2 regions of the Enterobacter sp. R4-368 genome follow, and region 2 is predicted to be linked to the other one. Evidence: predicted binding sites of a transcription regulator. Region 2 holds the regulator's gene; the other holds the start of a gene.
The links. Region 2 encodes PhoB, which activates phosphate uptake and scavenging genes when phosphate is short. Its sites were predicted from a motif close to CTGTCATAAAACTGNCNNAT; they were not measured.
Positions count from the first base shown of each region.

Region 1 (7,025 bases), 450 kb from region 2:
ATGGCGTTTACTTGCACGGCCTGCCGTACTCCATTGCGCCGGAAACACAAAAACATGTTCCGCTGCTGATTTGGCTGTCGCAGGAGTATCAAACGCGTTATGGCGTGAACAGTCAGTGTCTGCAAAAAAATGCGCGGGAGAAGGCAGTTTCACAGGACAACCTCTTCCCGACGATGTTGGGTATACTGGGTGTCAGCACGAAAGAGTACCGTGCTGAAGACGATCTTTTAACCGCGTGCCGGGGGCAGTTGAAATGAAGATTCTGGTGGTTGAAGATGATGCTCTGCTGTTGCAGGGGTTGATTCTGGCGATGCAAAGCGAAGGGTACGCCTGCGATGGCGTCTCTACCGCGCATGAAGCTGCGCTGTGTCTGGCAAACGGCCATTACAGCCTGCTGGTGCTCGATTTGGGTCTGCCGGATGAAGACGGTTTGCATCTGCTCACCCGGCTGCGCCGCGAAAAATATACGTTGCCGGTATTGATCCTCACCGCCCGCGATACGCTTGAAGATCGCGTGGCAGGGCTGGATACCGGTGCAGACGACTACCTGGTCAAACCCTTTGCGCTGGACGAGCTGAACGCCCGCATTCGCGCGCTGTTGCGTCGCCATAATAATCAGGGCGATAACGAAATCAGCCACGGTAATCTGACGCTGAATGTGACCCGCCGCCAGGCGTGGCTGGATAACCAGTTGCTGGAGCTGACGCCAAAAGAGTACGCCCTGCTATCGCGCCTGATGCTGAAAGCCGAAAGCCCGGTACACCGGGAGATCCTCTATAACGATATTTACAACTGGGATAACGAACCGTCGACGAATACGCTGGAAGTGCATATCCATAATTTACGCGACAAAATCGGTAAATCGCGTATCCGTACCGTGCGCGGGTTTGGCTACATGCTGGTACAACCGCAGGAACGGAGCTGATTGATGGCGCTCTTCAATTTCAGGCGCTGGAGCATGCGCCGCCGTTTGTTACTCACCATCGGTGGCATTCTGGTGTTTTGCCAGTTGGTCAGCGTGTTCTGGCTGTGGCATGAAAGCGAAGAGCAAATCCAGCTGCTGGTGCAGGCAGCCATTCATAATCACAACAACCGCAAACATATCGAGCATGAAGTCCGCGAAGCAGTGGCCAGCCTGCTGGTGCCAAGCCTGTTGATCATCGGGCTGGCGTTGCTGCTCTGTATGCAGGCGGTGAAAGCCATTACCCGTCCGCTGCTTGAGCTGCAGGAAGAGCTGAATAAACGCACACCGAACAACCTGCAACCCATCACGCTCAACAACAGCGTCAGCGAAGTGGAAGCGGTTACCTCATCGATTAACGAGCTGGTCTCCCGCCTGACGCTAACCCTCGACAGGGAGCGGCTGTTTACCGCCGACGTTGCCCATGAGCTGCGCACGCCGCTGGCGGGGTTACGTCTGCATCTGGAATTGATGGCGAAAACCAGCGGCATCAACGTCGACCCGCTGGTGCAGCGCCTTGAGCAAATGACGGAAAACATTGCCCAGCTATTACTGCTGGCGCGCGTCGGGCAGTCTTTCTCCGCAGGGAGTTACCAGCAGGTGATGCTGTTGCAGGATGTGGTGCAACCCATGCGCAGTGAACTGGAACAGATGCTGACCGCGCGCGAACAGACGCTGGAAATTGCAGAGCCAGAAAGGGACATTGCGGTTGCCGGTGACGCCACGCTGCTGCGGCTGCTGGTGAGAAACCTGGTGGAAAACGCCCACCGCTATAGCCCGACAGGATCGGCCATTACCGTACGTATCGAAAACGCTGCCGCACCGGTACTGGCGGTGGAAGATGAAGGGCCGGGCATTGATGAAAGTCGCAGCGGAGAGCTCAGTAAAGCCTTCGTGCGTATGGACAGCCGCTATGGCGGCGCGGGCCTGGGATTAAGCATTGTGTCGCGTATCGCGCAACTGCATGACGCGCAGTTCTTTTTACACAACCGGCTGACGCAATCTGGCGTACGGGCGTGGGTAAAATTTCTCCCCGGCGCCCGCCAGGCATAAATCAGTAGGTCAGCACCCACAGACGGGCAAAAACAATCACTAACGCCAGCGTGAAAGCGACAGCGAAAAACTCACGAACCTTAAATTGTTGCATCAGATTGCCCTCCAGAATACCGGTGGGCAGTGTGTCAGGCGTAGGTTAAGCCAACATTAAGAGAGCCCGGACAGGCTCTCTTTTTTGTTATTTTGTGCTGTCATGTCATCGCACGGATTTCAGGATGCGGCAATAAACAGATCGCGTAACTGGTGCAACTGGTCGCGTACTTTCGCCGCTTCTTCGAACTCCAGATTTTGCGCATGCTGCATCATCTGACCTTCCAGTTCGTGGATTTTCTGCTGCAGCGCTTTCGGCGAGAGCGCCAGTTCAGCCGCTTCCACCTGCGCAGGCGTGCGCGTTTTACCACGCCCTTTCGCACGCGTCTTCGCCAGCCCTTCGCCAAGCGCCAGAATATCCACCACTTTCTTGTTCAGCCCCTGTGGCGTAATACCGTGTTCTTCGTTATAGCGCTGCTGTTTCTCACGACGACGCTCGGTTTCGCCAATCGCTTTCGCCATCGACGGTGTGATCTTGTCGCCATACAGAATCGCTTTACCGTTGATGTTACGTGCGGCACGGCCAATCGTCTGGATAAGTGAGCGCTCAGAACGCAGGAAGCCCTCTTTGTCGGCATCCAGAATCGCCACCAGCGAGACTTCCGGCATATCCAGCCCCTCACGCAGCAAGTTGATGCCGACCAGCACATCGAACTCGCCAAGGCGCAAATCGCGGATAATCTCCATACGTTCAACGGTGTCGATATCCGAGTGCAGATAACGCACCCGCTCGCCATGCTCTTCCAGATATTCGGTGAGATCTTCCGCCATGCGTTTGGTCAGCGTCGTCACCAGAACACGTTCGTTAATCGCGGCGCGCTGGCGAATTTCAGAGAGCAAATCGTCCACCTGAGTCGCCACCGGACGCACTTCAATTACCGGATCGAGCAGCCCCGTCGGGCGCACCACCTGATCAATCACTTCGCTGCCCGATTTCTCCAGCTCGTAATTGCCCGGCGTCGCCGAAACATAAATTGACTGCGGTGCCAGCGCTTCAAACTCTTCAAATTTTAACGGTCGGTTATCCAGCGCCGACGGCAGGCGGAAACCGTACTCCACCAGCGTCTCTTTACGCGCGCGGTCGCCGCGATACATCCCGCCGATCTGCGGAATGGTCACGTGGGATTCATCGATTACCAGCAGACCATCGGCTGGCAGGTAGTCGAACAGCGTCGGCGGCGGCTCGCCCGGCCCGCGCCCGGAAAGATAGCGCGAGTAGTTTTCAATCCCCGAGCAGTAGCCCAACTCGTTCATCATCTCCAGATCGAACTGCGTACGCTGGCTGAGCCGCTGCTCTTCCAGCAGTTTATTGTTTTCCAGCAGCGTCTTACGACGTTCCGCCAGTTCAACTTTGATCTCCTCCATCGCCTGCACGATCCGCTCGCGCGGCGTCACATAGTGCGTTTTTGGGTAGATGGTGAAGCGCTGGATGCCCGACTCAATATGGCCGGTCAGCGGATCGAACAGCGACAGGCGCTCAACTTCTTCATCGAATAATTCGATACGCAGCGCCAGATCGTCAGATTCCGCCGGGAAGACATCGATAACTTCGCCGCGCACGCGGAAAGTGCCGCGCTGGAACGCCTGATCGTTGCGGGTATATTGCAGCTCCGCCAGACGACGCAGGATCGCGCGTTGATCGATGATCATGCCCTTAGTCAGATGCAGCATCATTTTCAGGTAGAGATCCGGATCGCCCAGACCGTAGATGGCGGAAACAGAGGCCACCACAATCACATCGCGACGCTCCAGCAGCGCCTTCGTCGCTGACAGACGCATCTGCTCGATATGCTCGTTCACCGAGGCATCTTTTTCGATAAAAGTGTCAGAACTTGGCACATACGCTTCCGGCTGGTAGTAGTCGTAGTAAGAGACGAAATACTCGACCGCGTTCTCCGGGAAGAACTCTTTCATTTCACCATACAGCTGCGCGGCCAGCGTTTTGTTCGGTGCCAACACCATTGTCGGGCGCTGGAGATCGGCAATCACATTGGCGACGGTGAATGTCTTCCCTGAACCCGTCACCCCGAGCAGCGTCTGGTGCGCCAGGCCGTCTTCCAGACCTTCCTTGAGGCGGCGGATAGCTTCAGGCTGATCGCCGGAAGGACGAAAAGCGGAATTCAGTTTGAACGGTTTACTCATGAACGGCTACCTGATGAAGGAATGAGCGGGCAGGTAACACATTTTACTCACCCTGTTCACTTTTGCCAATAAATAACACTGGATGAAAAAACAGTAGCGAAACAGGCAATCTGTACTACTCCCCGTTAGGGCACCGCTTCTCCCCTCAAATTTCAGCGCGGACAAGATAAAACACTAACCCTTTCAGGTTATCCCCAAAATTTTTCCTCTTTTAACATTTGTCAAGCGAGCCTTTGAAAGTTTTGTGGCAGCGGGTGACACTTTTCTTACAGGCATTGCTTTTATATAACCTTTTGATTATTAAAAATAATCTTAAAAAGACGTGTTTAACACCAATTCAGGCGCAACCCGCGTCCTCTCTCGCTTGCCGCATGTTTTCTAACTCTAATACACAAGGTTATCCACAGGAATAGTGGATAACTGCCGCCAGGCCGGATACCTCGCCTTCCCGCCAAATCCCATTTTGTCCCAGGCGGGCGCCGCTAAAAATTTTTTATCTTTTCTTTTTGATAATTATCGGCAAACGAAACGCAGGATCCGCATGAGATCGTTCTCACAGATCCAGCCATTGCTGCACCACAACTCAACACTGCAAGCACTGGCAAAGTGCAGAATTTTTACCTGGCTTCTTCCCTCCTCACGTTTTAAAAGCCACTTTTCTCAGCGGCATCCGAAAAAAAAGCCTTTTTTATGTTCTGGCAAGCCTTTTGCAGAATCATCAAAGTCATCAGAGCCGAAACAAGGAGCGGACAATGTTGAGCTTACGGGCAGTAAACCAGTATTACGGTAATCAGCATACATTGTGGAATGTCGACCTCGATTTATCCCCCGGGGTCTGCACATCAGTTATTGGGTTGCCAGGCATGGGCAAGACGACACTGGTGAATTGCATCACCGGCTATTTACCCATTGAAAGCGGCAGCATGATTTGGCAGGAAGCGGGCGCACCGCCGCGCGACTTGCTCTCTTTGCAAGCCGAACACCGCAGCGCCATCGGCATCAGCTATGTGCCGCAGGACAGGCGGATTTTTTCGCAACTCACCATTGAGGAAAATCTGCATGTCGCGATGCGCGCCGGCAGTGAACCGGGCAGCGCAGTGCGGCGGGATATTTACGATTTGTTCCCTGAACTGTATGAGCTTCGCCAGGTACGTGGCGCGGAGTTGTCAGAAGATAACCAGCAACAACTGGCGATGGCGCGGGCGCTGGTTACGCACCCACGGCTGTTGATCCTGGATGAGCCAACGCGCGGTCTTGGGCAGGCTTTTATTCATAAACTGGGCAATTTGATCGTGCGGCTCAACCAGGAGTTTGGCATGACCATTTTGCTGGCTGAACAGCACTTATCATTTATTCGCCGGGTCGCCGACCGTTTCTGCCTGCTGCACCGCGGGCGCAATGTCGCGCAGGGCGACGTTAAACTGCTTGATGATCCACTGCTCTCAAAGTGGATGACACCGGAGTCAGGACACTGAGATCAAGATAATGACCCGTTTTTTCTTTTTCCGGTGCGTGGGCAAACCAGGGAATTTCGCCAATCAGCGGAGCCTGCATCACGCGCCGAAGCGTTGCCAGATACTCCGGGTGTCGCCTACCCGGCTGCACCACATCGTTAGCAATCCAGCCCGCCAGCCGTAACCCCGCCTGACGCACCGCTTGTGCGGTTAACATGGCATGGTTGATACAGCCAAGTTTTACGCCAACGACCAGAATCACCGGCAACTGCTCCTGCACCACCCAGTCGGCGAAAGTGAGCGTCTCTGAAAGCGGCGTAAACCAGCCTCCCGCCCCTTCCACCAATAGCCACTCCGCCTGTGTTTCCAGCGCGCGCAGCCCGGCGGACATCACCTGCGCATCAATGGGTTCACCCACATCGGCACTCACAATATGCGGTGATGTGGGTTCTGCGAAGGTATACGGATTGACGGTCTTATACGCCATCGGCAGGCTGCTGTGGTGTTGCAGCGCCAGCGCATCGCTGTTGCGTAACCCGTCTGCGGTCATCTCACTCCCGGAAGCCACCGGTTTATAACCCGCGCTGCGTAAACCACGCAGATTTGCCGCCTGCAAAAGCGCGCAGCTGGCGACAGTTTTCCCGACTTCCGTATCCGTACCGGTCACAAAATAGCGTTCAATCACGGGCGATCACTCCCCAAAAAAGATGGTAAGTCAGCGGGCATTTGCCCTGCTGTTGCGGCCAGGCCAGCTGCAAGCGTTGTAGTTTGCCGCGTGTCAGCCCCTGCTGCCTGCCCGCGTGTAAATGTGTTGCGCCAATACCTTTTAGCGAACGCAGCGCCGCAGTGGCATCGTCAAAGTGCAAGGTTATCGTCTCGACGCCACTGCGCAGCCGCCAGCCACGCAAAGCCTGCCCGATGGCTGGCAAGGTTAAAAAACGGTTGGCGTGCGGATGGTCGTCAATCGCGCGCCACGCCTGGTTCAGCTCCGGCAGTGATGCCGCGACCAGTGTCGTAAAAGCAACACAACCGCCGGGTTGAGTCACGCGATACAACTCCCCGACAGCCTGGCGCAAATCATCACACCACTGCACCGCCAGGTTGCTCCAGACCAGTGAAAATTGCGCATCCGCCAGCGGCATGGCTTCAATATCGCCTCTGACATAGCGCTGCGCGCTGTGCTGACGGCGCGCCTCATCGAGCATATTCGCCGAGAGATCCAACGCCGTTACCTCACCGCCCTGCCCGCGCCAGTAGCGGCTCATTGCGCCGGGTCCACAACCGGCGTCCAGCACCTGAGCAGGCGTGACAGCGCCCAACTT
Region 1 covers NC_021500.1:4,570,250-4,577,274, reverse strand. The annotation lists gene eptA (phosphoethanolamine transferase EptA) at 1-257, shown strand, start outside; gene pmrA (two-component system response regulator PmrA) at 254-925, shown strand; gene pmrB (two-component system sensor histidine kinase PmrB) at 929-2,014, shown strand; gene uvrB (excinuclease ABC subunit UvrB) at 2,228-4,249, opposite strand; gene H650_RS25800 (hypothetical protein) at 4,662-5,039, shown strand; gene H650_RS21350 (ABC transporter ATP-binding protein) at 5,002-5,724, shown strand; gene bioD (dethiobiotin synthase) at 5,666-6,388, opposite strand; gene bioC (malonyl-ACP O-methyltransferase BioC) at 6,381-7,025, opposite strand, start outside.
Region 1: uvrB (excinuclease ABC subunit UvrB) is a predicted target of PhoB. The motif match lies at 4,481-4,500, and genes of this name have one in related genera.

Region 2 (7,025 bases):
CCAGGTGTCCACCACCTCCAACTCCAGGGCGTCGCTCTCCTTGCGTTTCAGCAGATAACGACCATGCAGGCGATTAAGCTGGTTGTTCGCCAGCCAGACGAGGTTATCCAGCGTTAAACCCTGGGCGAATTTGCGGAATTTATCCCCCTCTCTGGAGCCGATAAGCGCGTTCAGATGTCCCCAGTCGTCATACAGCACGCTGGCATGCGCCATCTCCTGCAATACGTTTTGCTGGCGCTTGCGGTTATCTTCGTCCTGTTTCAGCTGTTGGCGGAATTCACCCTGACGAGTGGTGTTTTCCCGAAGCTGGCGCGAAATAGCCTCCAGCGCCAGGCCAATGCTTTCAACCGTGGCATCCGGGGCGAGTGCCGCAGGCGGCTGTGCCTGGTGCGCATTTAGCGCCTGTTCAGCGCTGTTCGCTAGTGCCTGTTTCTGCTGGCATTCGCTGTCGAGCTTCTGGCGTAACTGCTCAAGGCGCTGGCGTTCAGGCTCGGTGAGCAGGGCGTCGAGAAAGGCCTGATGATCGGCGAAAACGCTTTTCCCCAGCGCATCGGCAAATTGTTGCTCCAGCGCGCCTGCGGTGTGCTCCTCTTGCGCCAGTTGCTGGTGCAGGGTTTGCCACTGGCTTTGCAGCGCAAGACAGGCATCGTGTACTTTCCGCCAGCCTTCCAGCGCTACTGTCTGCCCGTCGCTGGCGGTGTCGCTTTCCGGTAGCGTCTCAAGGATCGGCGTGAGCTGCGCCATCTTTTCGTGCAGCGCACTGAGCTGCTGCTGTTGGTGTTGCCATTGTTCGGCTTCCTGCGTGCGCGCCGCCAGCCACGGCTCCTCTTCGCCTTCCGCTGGCAGGGTCAGATCCAGCTGCTGCAGCGTGGTCGCCAGTTTTTCACGGCGGGCAACCACAGCTTGTTGATACTGCTCGCTTTGTTGATGAAGTTCGCGGATTTGCAACTGCAGTGTCTGGCGCTGGTTTAGCAAGTAAAGCTGATGTTCATAAGCATCCTGCGCGCTTTGCCAACTGGTAAGCTCGCGATGCGGCTCCAGCGTGACGCTGAGCGCGGCACAGGCTTTTGCCCACTCCTGCAACCAGTTTTGCTCCTCCTGTTGCAGGTTTTTCACTTCGCGCTCATCTTTTTCGTAGCGTTCAGCCAACCCTTTCAGGCGCTCGCCAAGCGCGACGCCATCCTCTTTGACCTGGCGCACTTCCAGGTCCAGCGCGCTGCGCCGTGCCTGATTGACGCCTGGCTCAAGGGTTTGATAATGCGCGATCGCCGGATGTTCGGTTGCGCCACACAGCGGGCAAGGGTGACCCGGTTGCAGACGTGCGCGCTCGCTTTCCAGATCTTTGATGCGGTTTTCCAGCTCGCAAATGGTCGTGACTTCCGTCAGCAGCTGGTTTTTCTCTTTATACAGCTCGCGTTTGCGCGCCAGTTCAGCGCTGATCTTTTCCTGCTCGGCGCGTAAATCAAGCAAGCTCTGCTGGCGCTGCGCCAGCTGTTTGCGCAGCGGAGCAAAACGGGCATGCAGGGCGGTAAGTTGCTGGCGCAGCGGGCGGTTTTGCGCGCACAACGCCATTGCCGCAGCCGTCTCTTCCGCGCTCATTGCCAGTGTCGATTCAGGCAAGGTGCGCAGTTTCGCTTCGTAAGTCTGCACACGCTGTTGCAGGCCGAGCCACTGTTTTTTCTCTTCTTCCAGCTGGTTGAACAACACGCGCCAGCCGGTTAATTCGTTCTGCCAGCGCTCAAAACGGGCATTCTCAGCAAGCCAGCTTTCCAGCGTTTTCTGCGTTTTCTGCAATGTTGCATGCTGCTGCTGGGCGCTAAAACGAATGCGTGCGCGCTGTAACAGGCTGGCATGTAAGCGAGTATTTACTTCTTCGCTTTGTGCGCGGGTGCGAACCAGCGCTTTACGCTGCTCCTCAAGCCGATCCCATAGCGGGCGCAATTGCAGCGCCGGTTGCGCACGTTCCAGCGCCGCTAATTGCGGCTGGGCACCGGCCAGCGCTTGCTGAGCCTGTACCAGTGCGGCCTGCGCGCGTCCGCGCGCGGCGCGTAACTCCGCGTCGCGGTTCAGCCAGTTGGCCTGCGCCTGTATGTCGCGCTGCCCTGCCAGCAAACGTTGCTCTTCGTCAGTAAGCGCCTGCAAACGTTGCGCAAGCTGCTGGCGCTGCTCATCACTAAGCAGTTCCACGCCTTTTGCCTGCGCCTGCAACTGCTCCAGCCGGGTTTTCGCCGCTTTGTGTTTTTCAAACACCATGGCGGAAATCTGGCCGTAAATCTCGGTGCCGGTCAGCTCTTCGAGCAACTCGGCGCGTTCGCGCGGCTTCGCGTTGAGGAACGCGGCAAACTGCCCCTGCGACAGCAGCATAGAACGGGTAAAGCGGCCATAATCCAGCCCGGTCAGTGAGGCGGTAAGATCAAGCTTATCTTTCACTTTATCGGCAAGGATTTTGCCATCGGCGCAGGCCGCCAGCTCAACGCGCGGGGCTTGCAGGTTGCCATCCGGCAGCCCGCGGGCGCGGCTCTGGCTCCAGAACGCGCGGTAGGCGACGCCTTTCACTTCAAACTCCACCTCGGCCAGGCAGTCGGCCGTATCGCGGGTCATTAAATCGTTTTGCGATTGCGAAAGGGTGCTCAGGCGCGGTGTTTCGTGGTACAGCGCCAGGCAGATAGCGTCGAGCAGCGTGGTTTTCCCCGCGCCCGTCGCGCCGGTAATGGCGAATAAACCGTTACTGGCAAACGGCTCTTCGGTGAAGTCTATTTTCCACTCGCCTTTAAGCGAGTTCAGGTTTTTTAGCCGCAGGCTCAGGATTTTCATGCTTCATTCTCCTCATCCAACGCCTGGCGCGCTTCGCTAAACAACGTGTGTAACCGTGCATTTTGTGTGTCGTCGAGTTCTGCCAGCGCAAGGCGGCGGGCGAACACCTCTTCCACTTTTAATTCGTTTAAGGTTTCGCGTAACTCGCCGGAAAGAATTCGTTCGCGCTGCTCGCGGCTGCGGCGCACCAGCAGCACTTCGACCGGCAAATCTTCGGTTACCAGCTGGATTTTGCGTTGCATATCCGCCAGATATTCATGGCTTTCGATTTCAATATCCAGCCAGACGGGTGGCTCTGCGGGGGCATTGAGCCACTGTTCTAACTGACGGCAGATTTCAGCGAAATCGCCTTTGATCACCGCTAACGGTTGGGTTGCCGGCACCTCCAGCGCCGTGACATCGGCGAGCTTACCTTCGGCGAATGTCACCAGATTGACGCTTTTGCTTTTCCCGGTTTCATCAAAGCTCAACGCAATGGGCGAACCGCAGTAACGGATGTGCTCAAGGCCGCCAATCTTCTGCGCGCGATGAATATGGCCGAGTGCGAGATAATCCACAGGGGGAAAATTTTGTGCAGGGAAGGCGTCTAACGTGCCGATATAAATATCACGCACCGCGTCACTTTTACTGGCACCCACCGTGGTTAAATGGCCGCTGGCGATAATCGGCAGTGGTTTGTCACCGCGCAGTTCACAGGCCTCAGTAAATTGTTGTTGATAGTAATCGGTGATCGCCGCCAGTAAATGCTGCTGTTTTTGTTGCCCGGAAAGCCCCGCCTGGCTAACGGTAATGTCGCGCGGGCGTAAAAACGGCACCGGGCAAAATACCGCGCCGGGTTCGCCATCGCGGCGTTTTAGCAGGAATGGTCTGGTACCTGCACTGGCCACCACGGTGGTTTTCAGGTAAGCGAGGATCTCTTTTGATTCATTCAGCGTGGCCACGGAATCGTGGTTTCCCGCCAGCACGATAAGCTGGCAGCCCGTCTGCTGGAGTTTGACCACAAAGCGGTTGTAAAGCTCGCGGGCGTAGCTTGGCGGGGAACCGGTATCAAAAATATCGCCTGCGACAATAATGGCATCCACCTGATGCGTTTCGGCGGCGGCGAGCAGCCAGTCGAGAAAAGCGTCATGTTCGGCGGCGCGGTTTTTACTGTAGAAGTTTTGACCCAGATGCCAGTCTGAAGTGTGAATGATGCGCATAGCGGTTCCATGGCGAAAAAGCGTAAAGCAGATTATAAACATTAAGCAGATGAGGGACATAACCGAACGCAAATTTGCGTTGTCACACGGCCACCGGGCGGGTCATATAGCGGTCATCTTATTCATAAATCTGTCATAAAACTGACGCATAATGGCGCCGCTACATATACTGACGACTTAATTAAAACAGGGCGAATTATGGCGAGACGAATTCTGGTCGTAGAAGATGAAGCACCAATCCGTGAAATGGTGTGCTTCGTGCTCGAGCAAAATGGTTTTCAACCGGTGGAAGCTGAAGATTATGACAGCGCGGTGAACCAACTTAACGAACCCTGGCCCGACCTGGTTTTACTGGACTGGATGCTGCCTGGCGGTTCTGGCATTCAGTTTATTAAACATCTTAAACGCGAAGCGATGACCCGTGATATTCCGGTGATGATGCTGACCGCGCGCGGGGAGGAAGAGGATCGCGTTCGCGGTCTGGAAACGGGGGCGGACGATTACATTACCAAGCCATTTTCACCGAAAGAGCTGGTCGCGCGTATTAAAGCCGTGATGCGCCGTATTTCACCGATGGCGGTGGAAGAGGTGATTGAAATGCAGGGGCTGAGCCTCGATCCTTCCTCACACCGCGTGATGACCGGTGAAAATCCGCTGGATATGGGACCGACAGAGTTTAAACTCTTACACTTCTTTATGACTCACCCGGAACGTGTTTATAGCCGCGAACAGCTGCTGAACCACGTATGGGGAACCAACGTTTACGTTGAAGACAGAACCGTGGACGTGCATATTCGCCGTCTGCGCAAAGCGCTGGAACACAGCGGCCACGATCGTATGGTGCAAACAGTGCGCGGCACGGGATATCGTTTTTCGACCCGTTTCTGAAATTTGACAGGAGTGTGACGCGTGCTGGAACGGCTGTCATGGAAAAGGCTGGTGCTGGAGCTCCTCCTTTGTTGTATCCCCGCCTTTATTCTCGGCGCGATTTTCGGTTACCTGCCCTGGTTTTTGTTCGCCGCGGTAACCGGGTTGCTGATCTGGCATTTCTGGAATTTACTGCGTCTTTCCTGGTGGTTATGGGTCGATAAAAGCATGACGCCGCCGCCGGGAACCGGCAGCTGGGAGCCGCTACTTTACGGGCTACACCAGATGCAGATGCGTAACAAAAAGCGCCGCCGCGAACTGGGAAATTTGATCAAACGCTTTCGCAGCGGTGCGGAATCGCTGCCGGATGCGGTGATCCTCACCACGGAAGAAGGGGCGATTTTCTGGTGTAACGGTCTCGCGCAGCAGATGCTGGGGCTGCGCTGGCCGGACGATAATGGCCAGAATATCCTTAACTTACTGCGCTACCCCGAATTTACGAAATACATCAGGAACCAGGAGTTTGGCCGACCTCTGCACCTGGTACTAAATAATGGGCGGCATCTTGAGATTCGCGTCATGCCCTACAGCGAGCAACAACTGCTGATGGTGGCGCGCGATGTGACGCAAATGCACCAGCTGGAAGGCGCGCGGCGTAACTTTTTCGCTAACGTCAGTCATGAACTGCGCACCCCGTTAACGGTGCTGCAGGGCTACCTGGAAATGATGCAGGAGCAAACGCTGGAAGGGGCGCCGCGCGAAAAAGCGTTGCACACCATGCGTGAACAAACGTCGCGGATGGAAGGGCTGGTGCGTCAGCTACTCACGCTGTCGAAAATCGAAGCCGCACCGACGCTACCCCCTAACGAGACCATTGATGTACCGATGATGCTGCGGGTTGTCGAACGGGAAGCGCAAACCCTCAGCCAGCAAAAACACACGTTCACGTTTGACGTGGATAACACGCTCAAAGTGCTCGGGAACGAGGAGCAGCTGCGTAGCGCAATTTCTAATCTGGTGTATAACGCCGTCAACCACACGCCAGCGGGCACACACGTTATTGTGCGCTGGCAGCATGTACCGCAGGGCGCTGAATTTAGCGTGGAAGATAACGGACCGGGCATTGCCGCAGAACATATTCCGCGCCTGACCGAACGTTTCTACCGGGTGGATAAAGCCCGCTCGCGGCAAACTGGCGGCAGCGGTCTTGGATTGGCGATTGTCAAACACGCGGTAAATCACCACGAAAGCCGCCTTGATATCGTCAGCGAGCCGGGCAAGGGCACCCGCTTTAGCTTTGTCCTGCCGGAACGTCTGGTTGCCAAAAAAGCCGCTTCCTGAAGGCGCTGTCAGCATATCTTTCCAGCGGCCTGCGAAAACAGGCCGCTTTCCCGCACCGTCTACCACAGCTGAAACGTATTTTGTACGTCTGCTGCTTTTTTGTTCGCATGATCAGCCATGTGTTTTTCCTATAAATGGAGTATTTGACTGCTTGTTTTTTGCAATGCAGCATAAACATCTGGTTTTGCGATCCCACCTTGCCTTTAAACGTTATAAGCGTTTAAATTGCGCCCCATACATTGTCAGACCGACTGTGTTTGCGTGGTAAATCGAAAAACTATTCTTCGCCACGTTGTACATAAAGCATTTCCCGCTGATTTTTCACGCAATTGGCGTTTTATTGTTCGGTCGGGAAAGGCCAATAATTCATCACTTTACGACACCACATCCACAGGCAGTAAAACTTATGACCCATCACTTAAAACCACGAGACATAGTCGCTCTGGGCTTTATGACCTTTGCCCTCTTCGTAGGCGCAGGTAACATTATTTTTCCTCCGATGGTCGGCTTACAGGCGGGTGAACACGTCTGGACGGCGGCGTTTGGCTTTCTGATTACCGCTGTGGGTTTGCCGGTGCTCACCGTTGTCGCGCTGGCGAAAGTGGGTGGTGGCGTCGATAGCCTGAGCACGCCGATTGGTAAAGTGGCGGGTGTTCTGCTGGCGACGGTTTGCTATCTGGCAGTTGGGCCACTGTTTGCGACGCCGCGTACGGCAACCGTCTCGTTTGAAGTCGGGATTGCACCGCTGACTGGCGAAGGCGCAATGCCGCTGCTGATTTACAGCGTGGTTTACTTCGCGCTGGT
Region 2 covers NC_021500.1:4,124,751-4,131,775, forward strand. The annotation lists gene sbcC (exonuclease subunit SbcC) at 1-2,814, opposite strand, end outside; gene sbcD (exonuclease subunit SbcD) at 2,811-4,013, opposite strand; gene phoB (phosphate response regulator transcription factor PhoB) at 4,212-4,901, shown strand; gene phoR (phosphate regulon sensor histidine kinase PhoR) at 4,923-6,221, shown strand; gene brnQ (branched-chain amino acid transporter carrier protein BrnQ) at 6,628-7,025, shown strand, end outside.